Kitasatospora sp. NBC_00315: one gene and its partner. The protein of the gene in region 1 interacts with the protein of each later gene in a pairwise test. Links are inferred from orthologs where the notes say so. Each region holds a gene or a part of one and is shown in the gene's direction. Other genes may lie near its edges.

Evidence for each region.
Region 2: the proteins of eno (region 1) and rpe interact in binary tests that used the Escherichia coli proteins (3 or more experiments, as listed by UniProt). The link is inferred for Kitasatospora sp. NBC_00315 from one-to-one orthologs.

The regions. Positions count from the first base shown.
Region 1 is NZ_CP108025.1:3,432,854-3,444,030, reverse strand. The notes cover bases 4,105-6,934. They hold eno (phosphopyruvate hydratase), read left to right. Parts: upstream 4,105-4,791; coding sequence 4,792-6,078; downstream 6,079-6,934. Other genes in these bases: OG823_RS13780 (DUF501 domain-containing protein), read left to right, coding at 6,706-6,934; OG823_RS13785 (septum formation initiator family protein), read left to right, coding at 6,209-6,709; OG823_RS13795 (transglycosylase family protein), read left to right, coding at 4,105-4,503. Also shown: OG823_RS13815 (hypothetical protein), read left to right, coding at 1-117; OG823_RS13810 (MazG family protein), read left to right, coding at 166-1,176; OG823_RS13805 (SDR family NAD(P)-dependent oxidoreductase), read right to left, coding at 1,313-1,804; OG823_RS13800 (cytochrome P450), read left to right, coding at 1,950-3,257; more of OG823_RS13795, read left to right, coding at 3,643-4,104; more of OG823_RS13780, read left to right, coding at 6,935-7,359; OG823_RS13775 (exopolyphosphatase), read left to right, coding at 7,359-8,297; OG823_RS13770 (NAD(P)/FAD-dependent oxidoreductase), read left to right, coding at 8,849-10,228; OG823_RS13765 (ABC transporter permease), read right to left, coding at 10,553-11,177. UniProt on the Escherichia coli protein: Catalyzes the reversible conversion of 2-phosphoglycerate (2-PG) into phosphoenolpyruvate (PEP). It is essential for the degradation of carbohydrates via glycolysis.
Region 2 is NZ_CP108025.1:6,874,408-6,885,652, forward strand. Bases 4,818-7,715 are described here. They hold rpe (ribulose-phosphate 3-epimerase), read left to right. Parts: upstream 4,818-5,873; coding sequence 5,874-6,557; downstream 6,558-7,715. Other genes in these bases: OG823_RS28885 (hypothetical protein), read right to left, coding at 4,837-5,694; OG823_RS28895 (alpha/beta hydrolase), read left to right, coding at 6,743-7,621. In the rest of the region: OG823_RS28865 (serine/threonine-protein kinase), read right to left, coding at 61-1,605; OG823_RS28870 (serine/threonine protein kinase), read right to left, coding at 1,717-2,526; OG823_RS28875 (aldo/keto reductase), read left to right, coding at 2,882-3,853; OG823_RS28880 (C39 family peptidase), read left to right, coding at 4,049-4,687; OG823_RS28900 (pirin family protein), read left to right, coding at 7,723-8,682; OG823_RS28905 (alpha/beta hydrolase), read left to right, coding at 8,953-10,530; OG823_RS28910 (hypothetical protein), read left to right, coding at 10,691-10,855; OG823_RS28915 (SsgA family sporulation/cell division regulator), read right to left, coding at 10,918-11,245. UniProt on the Escherichia coli protein: Catalyzes the reversible epimerization of D-ribulose 5-phosphate to D-xylulose 5-phosphate.

The DNA.
Region 1 (11,177 bases):
GCCGAGGCCGCGACCGGGCTCGGGGTCCGGGTCAATCCCCGGTACGGCCGGTGGGACGCGCAGCGGGCGGCCCTGGTGCCGGCCGGGGCCCCGGAGGGTTCCACCGCCGCTCCTTGAGGCCCGGGGGCGACCCGGTGGGGGGCGGCGGCCGGGTAGGTTCGGAACGTGACCTCGACTGTGCCCGTTCCGAAGCTGATCCTGCTCACCACCACCCACCGGGTCGCCCCCGGTCTGCTCTCCTGGCCGGCCTGGGAGGCCCTGCGCGGCGCCGACCGGGTGCTCGCGGGCGACCCGGACCACCCGCAACTGCCGGCCCTGCGGCAGGCGGGCGTCCGGGTGGAGATCGTCGAACGGGGGACGGCTCCGTCGCTCGCCCGCCTGCTGTCGGACGCCCGGGTGCCGGTCACGCTCTGGCTGGGCGGTCCCGACGGCGACCCCGGGCTGACGGACGCGCTGGCCAGGCTCGCGGTCGAGGAGGCCGGCGCCGTCCCGGAGATCGAGCTGCTGCCCGGCTCGTACGACCTGCCCGGCGCCCGGCTGCTGGACCTGGTCTCGGTGATGGACCGGCTGCGCTCGCCCGGCGGTTGCCCGTGGGACGCCGAGCAGACCCACGCGTCGCTGGTGAAGTACCTGGTGGAGGAAGCCTTCGAGCTGGTGGAGGCGATCGAGGAGGGGGATCGTGAGACCCTCCGCGAGGAGCTGGGGGACGTCCTGCTCCAGGTGTTCTTCCACTCCCGGATCGCGGAGGAGGACGCACAGGACCCGTTCTCCATCGACGACGTCGCGGGCGACATCGTCGAGAAGCTGATGTACCGCCACCCGCACGTCTTCGGTGACGTGGAGGCCGGTGGCGCGGCCGAGGTCGAGGCCAACTGGGAGCAGCTGAAGGCCGCCGAGAAGCAGCGTGAGTCGGTGCTGGACGGCGTGCCGGCCGGGCTGCCGGCCCTGGCGTACGCGGCGAAGCTGGTCTCCCGGGTGCGGCGGGCGGGGTTCACCGGCGTGCCGGACGCCCCGTACGAGCTGCCGGCCCAGCTGACCGCGGACTCCGCGGGGCGTCTGCTGCTCGCGGTGGCGCAGCGGGCGCACGACGCGGACGTGGACGTGGACGCCGCCCTCCGGGCGGCGGCGCGGGGCTACCGCCGGGACGTGCGGGCCGCGGAGGGCCTGACGGACTGACGTACCGGCCGGCAGGCATGCCGATCGGTGGACGCACGGACGCACGCACGCACGGACGGGCGCACGGACGGGCGACCGACCCGACCGGCGGTGGTTGCGACCGCCCGCCGCACGGCCGACCGGGGGAGGGGCGGGCTCAGGCCTGCTCGGCCACGGCGGCCACGGCGGTGACGGCGGGCACGGCGGGCACGGCGCCGAGGGCGGCGACGGTGGCGTACGCGGGCTCGTCCTCGGCGGCGCGGCGCTGCTGCGGGACGACCTCGCCGATCGCCTCGCCGACCAGGGCGAGCAGTTCGGCGAGCCGGCCGAGGTGGTGGGGGAGGTCGGCGAGCGGGACGATCCGCTCGCCGCCCGGGCCGGACACGCAGAAGAGGTCGATCGGGCCGAGGTGCTTCTCGGCGGTGTCGACCAGGGCGGCGACGTCGCTCGGGCGCCGGATGTCGCCGCACACCCCGACGACCGGGCAGCCCGGACGGTCGAGTTCGGCGGCGAGGTCCTCGGCGTGGTTGGGGTCCTCGTCGGCGATGAGCACCCCGGCGGCTCCGGCGGCCGTGAACCGGCGGGCCAGGTCGGCCCCCGAGCCGCCCCTCAGTACCGCGATGACCACCACTGCCCCGGTTACCCGCACGGTGCGCTCCTCCCTGTGGGCGACACCGCACGGCGCCCACCAAAGACATGTCGGAGGATCCTAGGCACGTCACGACCCTCTGCGACAGGGATTACCCATCAGGTGACCAGGCTCACGCCTTCGGCCCACCGGATACCGTCGGGACATGCCTGTTCAGCCGCACACCGACCAGCCCGAACCGCAGCGCTCCGGTGGGGCGCCCGCCCAGCCGCCCCTGTTCACGTGGGAGTTCGCCGCCGATCCGTACCCCGCTTACGCGTGGTTGCGCGAGCACGCCCCCGTGCACCGCACGACCCTCCCCAGCGGGGTGGAGGCCTGGCTGGTCACCCGGTACGCGGACGCCCGACAGGCGTTGGCCGACGGCCGGCTCTCCAAGAATCCCGCCCATCACAGCGAGCAGGCGCACCGCACGGGCCGGGTGGGCATTCCGGGGGAGCGGCAGGCGGACCTCATGACGCACCTGCTCAACATCGACCCGCCGGACCACACCCGGTTGCGCCGACTGGTCTCCAAGGCGTTCACCCCGCGCCGGGTGGCCGAGTTCGGACCGAGGGTCCAGCAGCTGACCGACCGCCTGCTCGACTCCTTCGCGGCGCGCGGATCGGCCGATCTGATCCACGAGTTCGCCTTCCCCCTCCCCATCTACGCGATCTGCGACCTGCTGGGGGTTCCTCCGGAGGACCAGGACGACTTCCGCGACTGGGCCGCGATGATGATCCGGCACGGCGGCGGCCCGCGCGGCGGGGTGGCCAGGGCGGTGAAGCGGATCCGGGCGTACCTGCTGGAGCTGATCCACCGCAAGCGGGCCGATCTCGGGGACGACCTGATCTCCGATCTGATCCGGGCGAGCGACCACGGGGAGCACCTCACCGAGAACGAGGCCGCGGCGATGTGCTTCGTCCTCCTCTTCGCGGGATTCGAGACGACGATCAACCTGATCGGCAACGGCATGTACGCGCTGTTCCGGAACCCGGGGCAGCTCGATCTGCTCCAGGGCTCCCTCGCGCGTGGCGAGCGCGGGCTGCTGGAGACCGGGATCGAGGAGCTGCTCCGCTACGACGGTCCGGTGGAGCTGGCCACCTGGCGGTTCGCCACCGAGCCGCTGGCCATCGGCGGGGTGGACATCCCGGTGGGTGATCCGGTGCTGGTGGTGCTGGCGGCGGCCGACCGCGACCCGGCCCGGTTCGCCGACGAGAACACGCTCGACCTCGCCCGCAAGGACAACCCGCACCTGGGGTTCGGTCACGGCATCCACTACTGCATCGGCGCCCCGCTGGCCCGACTGGAGGGGCAGGCCGCGCTGGCGACGCTGCTGACCCGGCTGCCCGATCTGCGCCTCGCGGCGGATCCGGCCGATCTGCGCTGGCGCGGTGGCCTGATCATGCGCGGACTGCGGGAACTGCCGATCGAATTCACGCCGGAGAAGGCGTCGGATCCGGTCGACTCGCCCTGACGGCGTGTCGGACAGAACCGGTCATGGGCGGTCAGAAGGCGTATCAATCCGTACATATGGGTGTGGTTTGTAGACGATCCAATGCTTGTCGTAATTTCCGCGTGATGTGAGCGATATGAGCTTGTGATTGATCTGAGGATCTGTCTACTCTCCCTGCAGTTCGCAGCTGCGAGCCCCGTGCGCGGAACGCCGAGTCCTGCCCGCCGCGCCTCCGGGAAACCGACCAGACCCTCGGGCAGGGGCGGGGGACCCAGGTTTTTCTGCCGTTCCCCACGGCTTGGGGTGAAGCCGCCCTAGCAGGATCGTTCCTGCGACCGGCGGCCGGGCCACCTCCCGGTCCGAACCCGACAGCTCACCTCGCAGGCGTGCGGAGAGGGACATCCTCATGCTGTTCGTTGGTAACGGTCGTCACCGTCGTCGTACCCGGACCGAGAAGGTCATCGCCGTGGCGGGCGTGGCCGGCATCGGCCTCTCGATGCCGCTCCTCACCGCCACCGGCGCCCACGCGGCCCCCGTCACCATCTGGGACAAGGTGGCCCAGTGCGAGAGCGGCGGGAACTGGAGCATCAACACCGGCAACGGGTACTACGGCGGGCTGCAGTTCAGTCAGAGCACCTGGAAGGCCTACGGCGGCGGCCAGTACGCCCCACAGGCGCACCGGGCCAGTAAGGGGCAGCAGATCTCGGTCGCGGAGAAGGTGCTCGCCGCGCAGGGGCCCGGCGCCTGGCCGGTCTGCTCGGGCAAGGCCGGCCTGCGCAAGGGCGGCCCGGCCGCCCAGGCCGACACCTCCGACTCCGTCACCGAGTCCTCCTCCGCGGAGTCCTCGGCCGACTCCCGCTCGGCCGACTCCCGCTCGGCCGCCGCGCCGCCGGGGGCGGACCGGTCGGACGACACGGCCGACCGGAACCCCGACTTCACCGGCCGTACGGGCTGGGACGCGGACGCCCGGGTCTTCTGGTACCAGGACAACGGCGACTGGTACTGGACCAGCCACCGCAGCGTCTACGACCAGTACGCGGGCGCCGCCGCGCAGGCCGCCCCGCAGGCCGCGGCCGCCACGGCCACCGCTCCCGTCACCGGCGGCCGGAGCTACACCGTGCAGAGCGGCGACACCCTCGGTTCCATCGCCGGCGGCCAGGGCGTGGCCGGCGGCTGGAGCGCGCTGTACGACGGCAACCGTCCGGTCGTCGGCGGCGACCCGGACCTCATCGTGCCGGGTCAGGTCCTGGATCTCGGGCGGGCCTGACCCCCGGTCCGGGCCCGCCCGCGCGCGGGCCCGGGCCGGGCGGGCCGCCCGAGAGGCGGGTGCGGCGGTCGTACATATCCGGTACGGCCCCCTTCGTTCTGCTCTGGGTGCATCCCGCGCGGCATCCAGGTGAACTACTGACGGGTAGCCGGGCCACACCCTGAGACGGGACCCGGGCCGACGTGGCCCAGCGAGCCCTTGCGGTTAGGCTCTGGTCGTAACGACTCCGCAATCATCCGCAGACACCACAACAGTTTGCGGGTACCTGCTTCCGCTAGGAGATGCCTCGTGCCGTCCATTGATGTCGTCGTAGCCCGTGAGATTCTCGACTCGCGTGGCAACCCCACGGTCGAGGTCGAGGTCGGTCTCGACGACGGCAGCACCGGCCGTGCCGCTGTCCCCTCGGGCGCCTCGACCGGTGCTTTCGAGGCGCTGGAGCTGCGTGACGGTGACAAGAACCGCTACTTCGGCAAGGGCGTGGAGAAGGCCGTTCTGGCCGTCATCGAGCAGATCGGCCCGGAGCTGGTCGGCTACGACGCCACCGAGCAGCGCCTGATCGACCAGGCCATGCTCGACCTGGACGCCACCCCGGACAAGTCCTCGCTCGGCGCCAACGCCATCCTGGGCGTCTCGCTGGCCGTCGCGCACGCCGCCTCCGAGGCCTCGGACCTGCCGCTGTTCCGCTACCTCGGCGGCCCGAACGCGCACGTCCTGCCCGTCCCGATGATGAACATCCTCAACGGCGGCTCGCACGCGGACTCCAACGTCGACATCCAGGAGTTCATGATCGCTCCGATCGGCGCGGAGTCCTTCTCCGAGGCCGTCCGCTGGGGCGTCGAGGTCTACCACACGCTCAAGGGCGTCCTGAAGGAGCGCGGCCTCTCCACCGGCCTCGGCGACGAGGGCGGCTTCGCCCCGAACCTGGAGAGCAACCGCGAGGCGCTCGACCTCATCGTCGAGGCCATCAAGAAGGCCGGCTACGTGCCCGGCAAGGACGTCGCGCTGGCGCTCGACGTCGCCGCCTCCGAGTTCTACAAGGACGGCGCCTACCAGTTCGAGGGCAAGGGCCTTTCCTCGGCCGAGCTCATCGACTACTACGCCGAGCTGGTCGCCGCCTACCCGCTGGTCTCCATCGAGGACCCGCTGGACGAGCAGGACTGGGACGGCTGGAAGGCCATGACCGTCAAGCTCGGTGACAAGGTCCAGCTGGTCGGCGACGACCTGTTCGTCACCAACCCGACCCGCCTCGCCCGCGGCATCGAGACCGGCACCGCCAACGCGCTGCTGGTGAAGGTCAACCAGATCGGCTCGCTCACCGAGACCCTGGACGCCGTCGAGCTGGCCCAGCGCAACGGCTACCGCTGCATGATGTCGCACCGCTCCGGTGAGACCGAGGACGTCACCATCGCGGACCTCGCCGTCGCCACCAACTGCGGCCAGATCAAGACCGGCGCCCCGGCCCGCTCCGAGCGCGTCGCCAAGTACAACCAGCTGCTGCGCATCGAGGAGATCCTCGACGACGCCGCCGAGTACGCCGGCCGCGGCGCCTTCCCGCGCTTCCGCGCGGCGGAGTAGTCGCCTCGGCGGGTACGGGGGCGACGCCCTCCAGTACCCGGCTGACACACAGCCGCTGCACCGGTGCCCCGGCTCTCACCCCGTAGGGTGGGGGCCGGGGCACCGGCGCGACCAGGAGGGGTAACGGGAGATGGCAGGCTGGAAGATTCCGGGCTTCGCGGGGCGTCCGCGCTTCACGAGCCGGGCGACCGTCCTCGTCCTGGTGCTCTGTTCGCTGGTGGCGATCCTGGCCTACCCGACCCGGCAGTTCATCTCCCAGCGCTCCGAGATCTCCGCCCAGCGCGCCAGGGCCGAACACGCCAGGCAGCAGGTCGAGGAACTCCGCCGGGAGAAGGCGCGCTGGCAGGATCCGGAGTTCGTCAAGGCGCAGGCCCGCGCCCGGCTGCACTACGCGATGCCGGGTGAGACCCCGTACATCTCGGTCGACCCGGCCGCCGGAGCCGCCAGGACACCCGCCCCGGCCGACGGCGGCACCGCCGCCGGCACCTCCGCCGCCGGCCCGGCGAAGGCCGCCGAACCCTGGTACGCGAGCATCTGGGACTCGGTCGACGCGGCCGACGCCGCGCCCGCCGCCCCGGTCGCCCAGGCCCCCGTCCCCATCCCCGTCCCCGCAAGAGACAGCGCCCCATGACCACTGAGAACACCCCCGCCGGTTCCGACGCCCCCGCCGTCGCCGACCACGACGTCGCGGCCATCGCCGCCCAGCTCGGCCGCGTCCCGCGTGGTCTGCGCGGGGTGGCGCACCGCTGCCCGTGCGGCAACCCGGACGTCGTCGAGACGGCCCCGCGGCTCGCGGACGGTACGCCGTTCCCGACCCTCTACTACCTGACCTGCCCCAAGGCCGCCTCGCTGATCGGCACCCTGGAGGCGGACGGCGTGATGAAGGAGCAGACGGCCCGGCTCGCCGAGGACCCGCAGCTCGCCGCCGCCTACCAGAAGGCGCACGAGGACTACATCGCCCGCCGGGACGCGATCGAGGTGCTGGAGGGCTTCCCCAGCGCCGGCGGCATGCCGGACCGGGTGAAGTGCCTGCACGTGCTGGTCGGCCACTCGCTGGCGGCCGGGCCCGGTGTGAACCCGCTCGGCGATGAGGCGATCGGGATGCTGGAGGACTGGTGGGCCAAGGGCCCCTGCGTCTCCGCCGCCGAGGTGGCCGAGAGCGCGGAGAAGGTCGCCGCGAAGCGGGCCGGGGCAGAGGACCACGCGGCCGTGATCGCGGCCAAGGAACGACTGGCCGCAGAGCGCGCGGCGAAGAAGCGCGCGGCCGAGGAGGAGAGCTGATGGGCACCACCCGGGTCGCCGCGATCGACTGCGGCACCAACTCGATCCGGCTCCTGGTCGCCGACCTCGACCCCGGGACCGGCGCGATCACCGACCTCGACCGACGGATGGTCATCAACCGGCTGGGCCAGGGCGTCGACCGCACCGGCCGGCTGGCGCCCGAGGCCCTGGAGCGGACCTTCGCGGCCTGCCGCGAGTACGCCGAGGTGATCACCTCCTACGGGGTGACGCCGGAGCGGATCCGCTTCGTGGCCACCAGCGCCTCGCGGGACGCCGAGAACAGCGACGAGTACACCAGCGGGGTGCGCGACATCCTGGGCGTGGCGCCCGAGGTGGTCAGCGGTGACGAGGAGGCGCGGCTGTCCTTCGTCGGCGCGACCAAGGAGCTCACCGGCGGTCAGTTCCCCACTCCGTACCTGGTGTTCGACCTGGGCGGCGGGTCGACCGAGTTCGTGCTGGGCACGGACGACGTCGAGGCCGCCCGCTCGGTCGACCTCGGCTGCGTCCGGCTGACCGAGCGGCACTTCGCGGGGGCCGAACTGCCCACGCTGGGCCAGATCTCCGCCGCCAAGGCGCACATCAGGGGCGAGCTGGACAAGGCGGCCGAGGCCGTCCCGCTGAGCGGCGCGGCCACCCTCGTGGGCCTGGCCGGCACCGTCACCACGGTGTCCGCGATCGCGCTGGAGCTGCCCGAGTACGACTCCGCCCGGATCCACCACTCGCGGATCTCGCGGGACGAGGTCGCGGAGATCGCCGGGCGGCTGCTGAGCTCCACCCACGCCGAACGGGCGGCGATCCCGGCGATGCACCCGGGCCGGGTGGACGTGATCGCCGCGGGCGCCCTGGAACTGCTGGAGATCATGACGCGGACCGGCGCCGACGAGGTGGTCGTCAGCGAGCACGACATCCTGGACGGCATCGCCTGGAGTCTCGTCTGAGAGGTCCCGACGGCGTCCCGGGAGATCCGGGCCGCCCGCCGGCCGGCTCCGGTCGGTGGCCGCCCGCCCGTCGGCCGGCCGGCTCCGGTCGGTGGCCCAGGCCCCTTTCGGGGCTTACCCTCACGGCCCCGGAGCGCCCACCGAGCGCCCGGGGCCGTGGCGCGCACAGGGTCCCGCGAGAAACTTCGTGAATTTCTTCACATGAGGATCCGGCCTTTCGCCGCCCTTTTGGCACACTCTGCGCCCTCGGGTGTCCGATATCTGGGACCGAAGGTCGTCCGGCGATCGCGCCCGTTGGTTCGCAGGTCGGCCTCGCGATCGGGCGACGGAATCGAAATCAGTGGCGGGAACCCGGGTGGCGCAAGGATCGTTGCTGCTCACGAGGGTTGTCCGAACCGGCGCACTCACAGCCGGCGGGCTCGGCCGGTGAGCGCAAGCCCCGGAGGGACCGTTCGGCGCCAGAAGTGGCCGCGTAGTGTAGCACGGGGTGTCCAGACCCCTGTGACGGGCCTCACGAGGGGCGCCTCGGACGGTGCTGGATACTTTCGGATATGAGCACCACGGAGCGTCCTCGCATCCTCATTGTCGGCGGTGGTTACGTCGGCCTGTATGCCGCGATGCGCATCCTCAAGAAGATGCGCTACGGGGAGGCGACCGTCACGGTCGTCGACCCGCGGTCGTACATGACGTACCTGCCCTTCCTCCCCGAGGCGGCCGGCGGCAACGTCGCGCCTCGCAACCTCGTCGCGCCGCTGCGCAGCGCCCTCAAGAACGCGGAGGTGCTCACCGGTCACGTGACCGGTGTGGACCACGCGCGCAAGGTCGCCACCATCGCGCCGCCGGCCGGCGGGACCTACGAGCTGCCCTTCGACTACCTCGTCGTGGCCACCGGCTCGGTCTCCCGTACCTTCCCGATCCCCGGTCTGGCCGAGCACGGCATCGGCATGAAGACGGTCGAAGAGGCGATCAGCCTCCGCAACCACGTCATGGCGCAGCTGGACAAGGCCGAGTCCACCACGGACCCGGACGTCCGTCGCAAGGCCCTCACCTTCGTGGTCATCGGCGGCGGCTTCGCCGGCGTCGAGACCATCGCCGAGGTCGAGGACATGGCGCGGGACGCGGCGAAGATCTACAAGACCGTCAGCCGCGACGACATGCGCTTCATCCTGGTGGAGGCGGCCAACCGCATCCTCCCGGAGATGGGCCCGGACCTCGGTCTGTGGACCAAGGAGAAGCTCGAAGAGCGCAACATCGAGATCTACATCGAGACCTCGATGGACTCCTGCGTCGACCGGCACGTCGTGCTGAAGAACGGCGTCGAGGCCGACGCCTCCACCATCGTGTGGACGGCGGGCGTCAAGCCCAACCCGATCCTGAACAACTTCGGCCTGCCGCTCGGCCCCCGTGGCCACGTCGACACCGCGCCGACCCTTCAGGTCCAGGGCTTCGACTACGTATGGGCCGCCGGCGACAACGCCCAGGTACCCGACCTCGCCGTCGGCGAGGGCGCCTGGTGCCCGCCGAACGCACAGCACGCCGTCCGTCAGGCGATCGTCCTCGGCGACAACGTGATCTCGGGCATGCGGGGCTTCCCGCAGGCCGAGTACAAGCACAAGAACCTCGGTGCGGTCGCCGGTCTCGGCCTGCACAAGGGCGTGGCGATCCTCTTCGGCAAGTACAAGCTGAAGGGCCGTCCGGCCTGGTGGTTCCACCGCCTGTACCACGGCAGCCGGGTCCCGACGATGAACCGCAAGGTCCGGGTCTTCACCGACTGGACGCTCGCCATGTTCCTCAAGCGGGAGACCGTCGGCCTGGCCGAGATGGAGAAGCCGTTCGAGGCCTTCCAGGAGGCCGCCGCTCCGGCTCCGCGCGCCGCCGAGAAGGTCGCCGAGGCCAAGCCCACCGAGAAGGAACTCGCCACCAGCAAGTAACGACCCGGCCCGGGTGTGGGAGCACCCGGGTATGTGTCGGAGGCCCTCCGCCCGGCAGCGTCGCCGGACCACGACCTCCGTGGTGCTCAGCCGGCCGTGCGACCGGGCGGAGTACAGCAGTCGCAGGACAGAACGAAGACGGGAAGGACCCCGCCGCCCCCTCCCTCGGGGGCCACGGCGGGGTCCTTTCCGCATCCGGGGCCGTCCCTCCGGGGCGCGCACCCGGCCCGCCCGGCCCGCCCGTGCGGGTGGTGCGCGGCGGGTGAAGCGCGGCGGGGCCCGGCGACCGTGTGGGTCGCCGGGCCCCGCCGCGCCTTCGGCCGGTCAGTCGGTCTTGATGCTCTCCAGGATGTCCAGCCTGGACGCCCGGCGGGCCGGCCAGATCGCGGCCACCAGGCCGACCAGCCCGGCGAGCACCAGGAAGAGCACGATCCTGTCGTAGGGCATCACGGTGGTCAGCCCGGCGATGCTGGACTTCAGGGTGCCGTTGACCGCCCAGGCCATGAAGCAGCCGAGCAGGACGCCGACGACGGCGCCGAACAGCGAGATCACCACGGACTCCAGACGGACCATCCGCTTGATGCCGCTGCGGTCCAGGCCGATCGCCCGCAGCATCCCGATCTCGCGCTTGCGCTCGAAGACCGACATCGCCAGCGTGTTGACGACGCCGAGGATCGCGACGACCACGGACATCCCCAGCAGGCCGTACATCATGTTCAGCGCGAAGGTGATGATCTGGCTGAAGCCGTCGCGGACGTCCTGCTTGGTCTTCACCTCGATCACCGGGTTGGCGCCGGTGGCGTCCTTGAGGGACTGCTTCAACGAGCCGCTCGCCCCGTCCGCGCCCTTCACCAGGACGTCGGTGATGTAGGCGTCGGACTCGTGCCGGGTGATCTCGCTGTTGGCCAGGATCACCGGGCTGAGCATCTCGTTCTTCTCGAAGACGCCG
Region 2 (11,245 bases), 3.4 Mb from region 1 along the record:
GCTCGCCCGTCCACCCCGGCGGGCGGGGACGGCCTGCCGGCTCCTCGGCTCGTCCCGTCCTCAGCGGGTGTACTGCGCCAGGTAGTCCATCACCTTGTCGACATGTGCCCTGACTCGCTCGGGCACGCCGCCGGCGTCGGCCACGGTCTTGTCGCTGGTGCGGTAGCCGGCCACGACCAGCGCGGGAAGGTCCTCGGTCATGCCGCGGTGCTTGAACCGCTGGTCGAGCCAGCAGACGTAGTCGCCCATGCTGACGATCGCGTCCGGCGCCGACATGTAGTCCTTGTCGCCGTCGTTGTCGCCGTCCTGGGCCCAGGCGTTGAAGACCGCGGGCGTCCACATCGCGATGCCGTACTCCTGCGTCGACGGGTTGGCGGCGGCGGGGTCGAAGCCGCTCTCCGCCTTGAGCATGGCGGCCAGCAGTGCGGGGGTCACCTCCGGTTCCGGGCAGCGCCGGGCCGTGTCGGTGATCACCGCGCGCAGTTCCCGTGGCACGTCCGAGTCCTCGGGGAGGGCGCCCCGAGCCGTGCCGGTCACGCCCCGAGCGGCGCCGGTCGCGGGGGTCGGCGCCGGCGCCGGGGGAGGATAGGTGCGGAGCGTGGCCGGCCCGCCGACGACGACCGTCGCCGTGCCGAGGCCGAGGACGAGCGCGGCGCCGGCCGCGAACAGGGCGGCGCGCCGGGCCCGTCGTCTCCGCGGCGCCGCCGTGGCGGCGAGCGAGTGGACCCGGGCCGCCAGCAGGGCCGAGGTGAGCCGGGCCCGTTCGGCCTGGTCCGGCTGGAGGCAGTCCACCACGATCGCCCGCCAGGGCTCGGACAGTCCTTCGTGCAGCCGCAGTCGGCAGGCGCCGCGGGCGTACGCCTGGGCAGTGAGCGAGCGGGCGCGGGCGGTGGCGCCGAGAAAAGGATGCAGCCCGCCGGTGAGCACCTGGTGCGCGATGACGCCGAACGCCCAGACGTCGGCACTCGGTCGCAGCGGGACGCCCCTGCTGCCGGCCCGCTGGGACCACCACTCCGGCGGTACGTGGTCGAGCGAGCCGAGCGGGGGCACGTACGCGTGGGTGCCCTCCAGCTCGGCGGTCAGCCCGAAGTCGGCCAGCCGGACGGTGTCGTCGGCCATCAGCAGGATGTTGGCGCCCTTGAGGTCGCCGTGCACCCAGCCCCGCCGGTGCATGTGGGCCAGCCCCGCGCACACCTCGCCGAGGATCCGCTCGGCGCCGGGAAGCGGCCGGCCGGGCGTCGCGGCGGACAGCGCGTCCCGCAGGCTGCGGTCGGCGCGCTCCATCACCAGCGCCACGGCGCCGTCGAGCCGGGGGTCCTCCGGAGTCCGCAGTGTGGCGGTGGCGAAGGTCCGGATGAGATGGGGGTGATCGGCCTCCCGGCTGAACCGGACCTCCCTGGCGGCGAGTTCGGCCATCGTCGCGCGTTGCCCAGGACTCAGCAGGTCGGGTCGGAGCAGCTTCACCGCGACCGGTGCGCCGTCGGCCACCCGCTCGGCGGCATAGACGCTGCTCCACCCGCCCGAGCCGATCAGGCCGGTGATCCGTACCCCCGCGAGGACGCTGCCTGCCGGGATGTCCAGCGGAGTCCGCCCTCGGTCGTTCACGTGGGTTCGGCGCCTTTCGGGGTCGGGTCGGGTCGGATCGTGGGCCGGTCGGATCGTGGGCCGGTCGGTCGGGGGTCGGTCGAGGTCCGGGGGTTGCCGGCCGGGTCGCGCTCAGACGCTCCGGCGGCTCGGCAGCAGGGCCAGGTGCTCCTCCCTGACCAGGTCGAACCGCAGGGCGAGGGCCACGAGTTCCTCGCGCTTCCCGCCGGCCGTCCGGACCGCACCCGCCGTCCGGGCCGCGTCGGCCGTCCGGGTCGTACCGGCAGGGGCGCGGCGCTCGTCCTCGCGCAGCCGGAGTTTGCTGCCCGCGAGGTAGTCGATGTGGTAGTTGACGGCGGATCTGCTCAGGTCGCCGCAGCCCGGCAGACCGCGCAGGCGCTCGACCACCTCGGTCGCCCCGGGGACGGCGGCGGCGGCCGACCGCAGTCGCGGTTCGCAGAGCGCCAGCAGGACCAGGAAGTACTTGGAGGTCGGGTCCAGGGCGAACGGGCTCACCGTGTGCTCGCCGGTGCACGGGCCCACCGCCTCGTCCAGGTAGGCGTGTTGGGGAGCGAAGACCTTGAACTCGGTGGCGCCGCCGACCGAGGGCAGTACCACCCGGGAGAACTCGAACGGCACGGGTGCGCCGAGCCGCCCGGGCGCGACCTTGAGATGCTCACCGGCGCCTTCGAGATTCTCGACCACATAGGTGGTGCCGGAGCTGAAGTTGGACAGCCGCCAGTAGTCCTCGGCGGCGGTGAGCTCGCCCGCGCGCCGCGAGACCGCCTGGTCGTCGAGCGCGATGGCGACCGGCCGTCCGGGTGAGCCCCGCCCGAACTCGGCGCTCTCGCCGGGGCCCATCCGCAGCAGCCGGGGCGGGTCGGTCCGGCCGGTGGCCCGGAGCCCCGGGAGGTCGGGCAGTTGCACGATGACCGTGTCCAAGGAGCGTCCTTCCCCGGCGTACGGCCGACGTTCCGTCAGCGTCCGGTGGCCGGTGGCCGGTGGGTCGGACGTGACGGCCGACGGCTCGGCCACGGCCGGGGGTGCCGACCGTGTGACGTACACGCAGCATCGTACGCGCTCCGGAGTGCCCCGGTCACGGGCGGTCATGGTGGTGGCGGGTCAGGGTGCCGGAGTGGGCGCCGGAGTGGGCGCCGTGCTGCCCGCGGTCTTCGGCCCACTGCCCGTCAGGAGTTCGGCGCTCGCGGGCGCCGATCCGGCCGGAGCGCGGCCCGGTACGGCCGTGGCGGAGATTCGTGCTGGACAAACCGGTCGGAGCGGCGGAGGGTGGTGGACCATGGAGTTCACCCACCTCGGCCGTACCGGCCTGACCGTCTCCCGTCTCTGCCTGGGCACCATGAACTTCGGCCCGCACACCGAAGAGGCCGACGCCCACGAGATCATGGACACCGCCCACGAGCAGGGCATCAACTTCTTCGACACGGCCAACGTCTACGGCTGGGGCGAGAACAGGGGCCGCACCGAAGAGATCATCGGCAGCTGGTTCGCCAAGGGCGGCGGCCGCCGTGAGAAGACCGTCCTGGCCACCAAGCTCTACGGCGACATGGGGGACTGGCCCAACGAGGGCAAGCTCTCCGCCCTCAACATCCGCCGCGCGGTGGAGGCCAGCCTGCGCCGCCTGCAGACCGACCACATCGACCTCTACCAGATGCACCACGTCGACCGGGCGACTCCCTGGGAGGAGATCTGGCAGGCGATGGAGGTGCTGGTCGCCCAGGGCAAGATCGTCTACGTCGGCTCCAGCAACTTCGCCGGCTGGCACATCGCCCAGGCGCAGGAGAGCGCGAAGGCCCGCAACTTCCTCGGTCTCTCCAGCGAGCAGTCGATCTACAACCTGCTGGAGCGCTCCGTCGAGCTGGAGGTCGTCCCGGCCGCCCAGCACTACGGCCTCGGCCTCATCCCGTGGTCCCCGCTGCACGGCGGGCTGCTCGGCGGAGTTCTGCGCAAGGAGCGCGAGGGCGTCCGGCGCAGCCAGGGCCGCTCGGCCGAGACGGTGGAGGCCAAGCGCGACCAGATCCAGGCGTACGAGGACCTCGCCGCCGAGATCGGGCACGAGCCCGGCGACGTCGCCCTGGCCTGGCTGCTCTCCCGCCCGGCCGTCACCGCGCCGATCGTCGGCCCGCGCACGCTCGACCAGCTGCACGCGGCCGTGCGCGCGCTGGACGTGAGCCTGGACCAGAAGACGCTGGACCGCCTCGACGAGATCTTCCCGGGCCACCGCACGGCGCCGGAGGACTACGCCTGGTAGCACACCGGCGGCGCGCGGCACGCGCCGTACCGGCCCGGACACCCCGCCGGTACGGGCGGCGCCGCGCGCCGCCGTCGTCCGTCCCCGGAGGCCGCCGTCCCGGGGACGGACGACGACGGTCCTGCCGCTGTGCCCCGCGGCCCCGCGGGCCCGCTTCGACGCGAAGGCGGCGCGGGCCTGTGGCAGGGTCGGTCCATGACGACCACCGCGGAGCTCATCCACCAGGTGCCCTACTACTCCCAGTGGGAGTCCCCCGGACTGGTCCGGGAGATCATCGGGGGGCAGCTGAGCGCCGCCGACGATCCGTTGTGGGGACAGTCCGGGGCGACGACACCGGAGGAGTACGAGTACTGGTCCTGGCGGCTGTGCGGGGTGGCCTGCCTGCGGATGGCACTGGACTACTGGTGGGGCCTGGCACCGCCGCCCATCACTCTTGCGGGTGAATGCCTGGACGCCGGTGCGTACGTGCGCAAGGGCGAGCTGCTGGAGGGGCTGATCCACGCCCCGTTCGCCGCGTACGTGAGCGGGCGGTGGGGGCTGGCCGCGCGCTCGCGGCCGGAGCTGCCGGCCGCCGAGATACCGGGCCACCTGGCGGCCGGCGAGCTGGTGATGCTGTCGGTGCACCCGGCCGTCCGGATGCTCGGGGCCGCCGAGCCGCCGCGCCGTGGCGGCCATCTGGTGCTGGCGGTCGGCGACGCGGCCGGTGATCTGGTGATCCACAACCCGTCCGGCTTCGCCGGGGAGTCGCAGGAGTTCGCCCGGGTGCCCTGGCCGGATCTGTCGCGGTTCTACGCGGGGCGCGGCATCGTGCTCGGGCCGCACGGCTCGGGCTGAGCGGGCTGACGGGTTCGGGCCGCCCTGGGGTGGGCCACCCTGGGGTGGGCGCCGGAGTGGCGCGTCGGTCCGGAGTCGGCCCGCGCGGCGCCGACGCTGCGCGGCCCGAACCCGGGGCCGACTCCGGGCCGACTCCGGGACGACGACGCTCAGCCGGCCATGGCCGGGAGCCCGATCGGGTTGATCGGCGGCAACGCGGTGCGACAGATCGCCGAGATGGGCCGGAGGTCCTCGACGAGCCGGTCCAGCTCGGCGCGGCGGCAGCCCTCCCAGACCCGGGCCGCGGCGAGGTCGGTGGCCGCCTCCAGGCTCTGGTGCCGGATCCGGCCGCACTCCGTGATCGTCCCCCGGCCGGTAAGCCAGCCGCGCTCGACCAGCCGTTCGGTGGCGGCGTCCCACTCCTCGTCGGTCCAGCCGCGGTACGGCTGCATCGAATCCCGGCGGACGTCCAGCGAACATCGCACCACCAGTGCCTCGCACCCGTCCAGGCCCGCGCCGACCAGCGCCGCGACGTGCCCGTCACCCCGGTGCTCGCGCATCACGGTGGTGGCCTGCCAGAGCCGGCCGAGGACACCCTCGGGCCGGGGCAGCGCGGCGTTGGCGGCGGCCAGCACCCGGCCCGCGCAGTCCAGTTCGGCGGCGGCCCGCTCCAGGCGGTCGGTCACCCGCTCGATCTGCTCGGGCTTGACGTGCTCCAGCAGCCGCTCCAGCGCGGCCGCCGCGCCGGTGGTCCGGGCGGCGAGGGCGGCCTCCGGGGTGGCCCGGCTCCAGACGTCCGGCAGCGCCCGCTCGACCATGCTGGGCGCGAAGCTGAAGAACGCGGCGGTGACCGGTGGGGCGTCCACCGCGCCGAGCGGTGCGGCGCGGCCCGCGAAGTAGCCGCGCCAACTGCCGCGTAATCCGGCCGCCTCGTACGCGGCCCTCCCCTCGGGGGAGAAGTAGGTGACGGCGTGCACCGGCTCGAAGAGCCACCACAACGCACGGGCGGGATGGACCAGATCGGCCATCGGAAGACCTTCCTCGGAGGGACGGGGACGGATCACGGCGGCGGTCACGATAGCGCGCCTGCCCTGTGATGCGGGTCACGAGCGCGTATCACTGTTCATCCCTGCCCGCCGCGCCGGGGGATGATGTGGCCGGAGGTGCCCGCTCCCGGCACCCGTGTCCAGCTGTGAAGGCATCGGAAATGGCGCAGATCAACCCCAGCATCCTGTCGGCCGACTTCGCGCGCCTGGCCGAGGAGGCCGAGGCCGTCCGGGGCGCGGACTGGCTGCACGTCGATGTGATGGACAACCACTTCGTCCCGAACCTGACGCTGGGCGTCCCGGTCGTCGAGTCCCTCGCGCGCGCCACCGACACCCCGCTCGACCTCCACCTGATGATCGAGGACCCGGACCGCTGGGCGCCGCAGTACGTCGAGGCCGGCGCCGGCTCCGTCACCTTCCACGTCGAGGCCGCGGCCGCGCCCGTCCGGCTGGCCCGCGAGATCCGCGCCAAGGGCGCCCGGGCGTCGATGGCCCTCAAGCCCGGCACCCCGATCGAGCCCTACGAGGACCTGCTCCCCGAGCTCGACATGCTGCTGATCATGACGGTCGAGCCCGGCTTCGGCGGGCAGGCCTTCCTCGACATCATGCTGCCCAAGATCCGCCGGACCAGGGAGCTGATCGCCAAGTACGACCTCGACCTCTGGCTCCAGGTCGACGGCGGCGTCTCGGCCGCCACCATCGAGCGCTGCGCCGAGGCCGGCGCGGACGTCTTCGTGGCCGGCTCGGCCGTGTACGGCGCGGCCGACCCGGCGGAGGCGATCCGCGCGCTGCGCGCCCAGGCCGAGGCCGCCACCGCCACTGCCTCCTGGGCCTGCGCGCACTGACGGCCCGTCCGGCGCCCGTCCGCCCCTGCCGTGGCCACCGCCCGGCCGCGCGCCTGCCCGCTGTCGCCCGACGGTGACGGGCCCGGCACCGTCCGCGCACCCGCCCGCCCCTACAGTGGGGGCTCGCCGTCGAAGGGGGAGACGCAGTGGGTCACGGGACAGGTGCCGGTGCACCGTCGGGCCGGGTGGGACGCCGAACGCTGCTGCGCGCCGCCGTCGGGCTGGGCACCCTGACGGCGGCCGGCGCCGGTGCCGGCGTGGCGATGGCCGAGGACGTGCTGCCGGGGGGTGTCCGGCTGCGCCGGGTGCTCGGTCTGACCGGCCCGGACGGCACCGTCCCGAACGTCACGCCCGGTCCGCTGAACAGCTCCGACGCCCCTTCGGCCGCCCGCGGCACCACCGTGCGGATGATCACGATGCTCCCGCCCGGCGCCGCCCGCCCGGGCGACCTGCCGGTCTGCCTCGCGCTGCACGGGCGCGGCGGCAACGCGCAGAGCATGGTGGACGCCGGGCTGCCGCAGTTCCTGGCGGCGGCCGTGGCGGCGGGAGTCGCGCCGTTCGCGCTGGTCGCGGTGGACGGTGGGGACGCCTCGTACTGGCACCGCACCGGGGCCGACGATCCCCAGCGGATGCTGCTGGGCGAGCTGCCCGGCCGACTGGCCCAGCAGGGCCTGCGCGCCCCGGCGGGTGTGCTCGGCATCTCGATGGGAGGCTCCGGCGCGCTGCGCTACGCCCGGGGCCGCGGTTCGGGCTTCGGCCCGGTCGCGCTCCTCAGCCCCGCCCTCTTCCGTACCTGGGCGGACGCCCGGACGGTCGGCAGTTTCAGCACCGAGGCCGACTGGCGCGAGCACGAGCCGCTGCTGCACCTGGACCAGCCGCACGGCAGCCCGCTCGGCGTCTGGTGCGGCACCGAGGACCCGTTCTGCGGCGCGGCCCGGACGCTGGCCCCGGGTGCGGCGCAGGCGCACTTCCCGCGCGGCGAGCACACCCAGGGCTTCTGGGCCCGGGTCCTGCCGCAGGTGACCGCCTTCATGGGCAGCGCGCTGGCGGATCTGCCCGCCTGAGCCGGGGGCGCCGGGAGCGGCTGCTTCCCGATCCGGGCCCGCCGGGCGGATGATCGTACCGACCCCCGGCGCGGCCGGCCCCGATCAGTACGGTGGACGACATGAGCAATCTCGACCTCAGCCCCTCCCCGACCCGCTGCGGCGGCGAGGCGGACCAGGGGCCCGTCAAGGAACTGCTGACCGGGCGCCGGGTCAAGCTGGGAGAGAGCACCGAGGTACGCCGGCTGCTGCCCGGCCTCGGGCGGCGGATGGTCGGCGCCTGGTGCTTCGTCGACCACTACGGCCCCGACGACATCGCGGACGAGCCCGGTATGCAGGTACCGCCGCACCCGCACATGGGCCTGCAGACCGTCAGCTGGCTGCACGAGGGCGAGGTGCTGCACCGGGACAGCCTCGGCAGCCTGCAGACCGTACGGCCCTACGAGCTCGGGCTGATGACCTCCGGCCGGGCGATCTCCCACTCGGAGGAGTCCCCCCGCGAGCACGCCCGGCTGTTGCACGGCGCCCAGCTCTGGGTCGCCCTGCCGGACGGCCACCGGCACACCGCGCCCGCCTTCGAGCACCACGCCGCCCTCCCGCTCGTCACGGCGCCCGGCCTGCGCGGCACCGTCATCATGGGCACCCTCGACGGCGCCACCTCGCCCGGCACCGCGTACACCCCACTGGTGGGCGCCGACCTGGCGCTGACCGAGGGCGCCGAACTGCGCCTGCCGCTGGAGCGGGAGTTCGAGTACGCGGTGCTGGCGATGAGCGGCAGCGTGGACGTGGACGGCGTCCGGGTCGAGCCCGGCTCACTGCTCTACCTGGGCTGCGGCCGCAGCGAACTGCCCCTGCTGGCCCGGACGGACAGCGCGGTCCTGCTGCTCGGCGGAGAGCCGTTCGAGGAGGAGATCGTGATGTGGTGGAACTTCATCGGCCGCTCCGGCGCGGAGATCGCCCAGGCCCGGGAGGAGTGGGAGCAGGGCCTGCGGTTCGGTGAGGTGCGCGGCTACGACGGTGCCCGGTTGCGCGCGCCCCACGTCCCCGCCGTGCCGCTGAAGCCGCGCGGGCGGGCGCGCTGAACCGGTCCGACGTCTCCGGGGGTGGCCCCGCGCCTCCTGTGGTCGGCGGTGTTCCGGGAGTGGCCCCGCTGGCGGCGGAGCTTTCGTGGCGCGACCATTCAGGTGGAGGTTGCCATGGCGAGGGACACACCGGAACCGCCGATCGGGCCGGTGCCGCCCGGAGCGGCTGACGGTGCTCAGCCGGAGCCGGAGCCGGACCCGGCGCCGGCTCCGAACGAACGCAGGACTCCGCTCCACCTCACACTCCCCGGGTGCTGGGGTGCCGTCGTCGTGGGGTGCCTCTCCTTCACGCCTTCGTTGCTGCCGCGCGGCGGGATCGTCCAGGGCCTCATCGTCGGCATCACCGCCGCCATCGGCTACGGGCTGGGGGTGCTCCTCGCCTGCGTCTGGCGTGCTTTCGCCGATCGCGCCCCCCGGATTCCGCGGCGTCGGGCCTGGGCCGTCTTCCTCGTCTGCGCCTTCGTCCTGTTCGCCGCCTTCTTCGCACTCGGGCAGTACTGGCAGAACGAGATCCGCAACCTGATGGGGGTGAAGGACTACAACATCCTCTTCGCCGTCCTCTCGCCCCTCGTCGCCGCGCTGGTCTTCTGCCTCCTCCTCCTGCTCGCGCGGGGGATCCGCGGCCTCTACCGGTGGGCCGCGAGTCTGCTCCGGCGCTGGATCGGGCCCCGCGCCACCCACGCGGTCGCCTGGATCCTGGCTGCCGGTGTCACCTATCTGATCGTCACCGGGCTGCTGCTCGACGGTCTCGTCGGCGTCGCCAACGAGACGTTCTCGCTGCGCGACACCACGACCACCGAGGGGGTGCAGCAGCCCGGATCCGCGCTGCGTTCGGGCGGACCGGACTCCCTCGTGCCCTGGGACTCGCTGGGCCGGCAGGGGCGCAACTTCACCGGGACGGGCCCTTCGGAGCGCGACATCGCGCAGTTCTCCCACCGGCCGGCCATGGAACCGATCAGGACGTACGCCGGGCTGGGCTCGGCCTCCGACACGGAGTCCCGCGCCGCTCTGGCGGTTCAGGACCTCACCCGTGCGGGCGGTTTCCAGCGCAAGAACCTGCTCGTGGTGACCACGACCGGCAGCGGCTGGGTCGACCCGGCCTCGATCGACACGTTCGAGTACCTCAGCGGCGGCGACTCGGCGGCCGTGGCGCTCCAGTACTCCTACCTGCCGTCCTGGATCTCCTACCTGGTCGACCAGACGAAGGCCCGCGAGGCGGGCCGCGACCTCTTCGACGCCGTCTACGACGTCTGGTCGAAGCTGCCCGCCGGTGAACGACCCCGGCTGTTCGTCGCGGGGGAGAGCCTGGGCTCGTTCGGCGGGGAGGCCGCCTTCAGCGGAGAGTACGACCTGCGCAACCGCACGGCGGGCACGCTGTTCGCCGGGCCGCCCAATTTCAACACCCTGTTCCGGGAGTTCAGCGACCGCCGTGACGCCGGCAGCCCGGAGGTCCAACCCGTCTACAAGGACGGGCGGACCGTACGCTTCTCGAATGATCCGGTCACGGGCATCGTGCCGACGGGTCAGCCCTGGGAGGGCAGCCGGGTCCTCTACCTCATGCACCCGTCCGATCCGATCGTCTGGTGGAGCCCGCGCCTCGTCTTCAGCGAGCCGGACTGGATCGGCCAGGCACCCGGCAGGGACGTGCTGGAGGGCATGGTCTGGATGCCGTTCGTGACCTTCTGGCAGGTCACCGCCGACCTTCCGTTCTCCACCGGCGTTCCGGCCGGCCACGGCCACAAGTACGCGGCCGAGTACGTCGACGGATGGAACGCCGTCATGCAGCCCTCCGGGGTCTCCGGTGAGGACCTGAGCAGTCTCAGGAGCATCATCGGGGCCGAGAAGTGACGGTCGGCCCACCGCGGAGGTGACGGGCGGCCCACCGCGTGAACGCGTGCCGACGGCGTCCCGTCCCGGCGCGGGTGAAGGCCGCGGGGCCGCGGGGGTTTGCGGCGCCTCGACGCGGCCAGACGAGGGAAGATCATTCGCCGAGTGCAGGAGGAAACCGATGCTGTCGATCCTGGTTCTGGTGAGCGCCCCGCTGCTGCTCGCCGCCATCCTGCTGGTCGGTCGTACTCCCGCGCAGCGCTGGACCGCCCGGCCGCAGACTCCGTCCGGCGGTGCCGGCGCCCGTCGGCGACTGATCGCCCGCCACGAGCGCGGCGGCCGGTAGCCCCTCGCACCGCCCTGGCCCCGGCCGTGGCGGACCCCGGCGCCTCGCGCCGGGGCAGCCGTTCAGCTCGCGGTGAGCGTGGCGACCACCCATGCGTCGATCGCGCTCTCACAGTCCTCGACGCCGGCGGGAACGATGTCGGTGGTCCGGCCGAGAAACCGGGTCAGCGGGCCGGTGTCGACACCCACCAGCGCGGGCCCGTCCGTCCCGTGCAGGGTGATGAGGACGCGGTCGTTTCCGGGATCGGGATCGGGTTCGACGCGGACGTCGCCGTGGCCCGAGGGCCGGTCCAGGCCCTCGGCGAGGAGATCGCGGGAGAACACCCAGGTGCTGCTGCGGGGGCCGGGATCGAACTCCACGTGCACGGCGAACGGATCGTCCGCCGTGTAC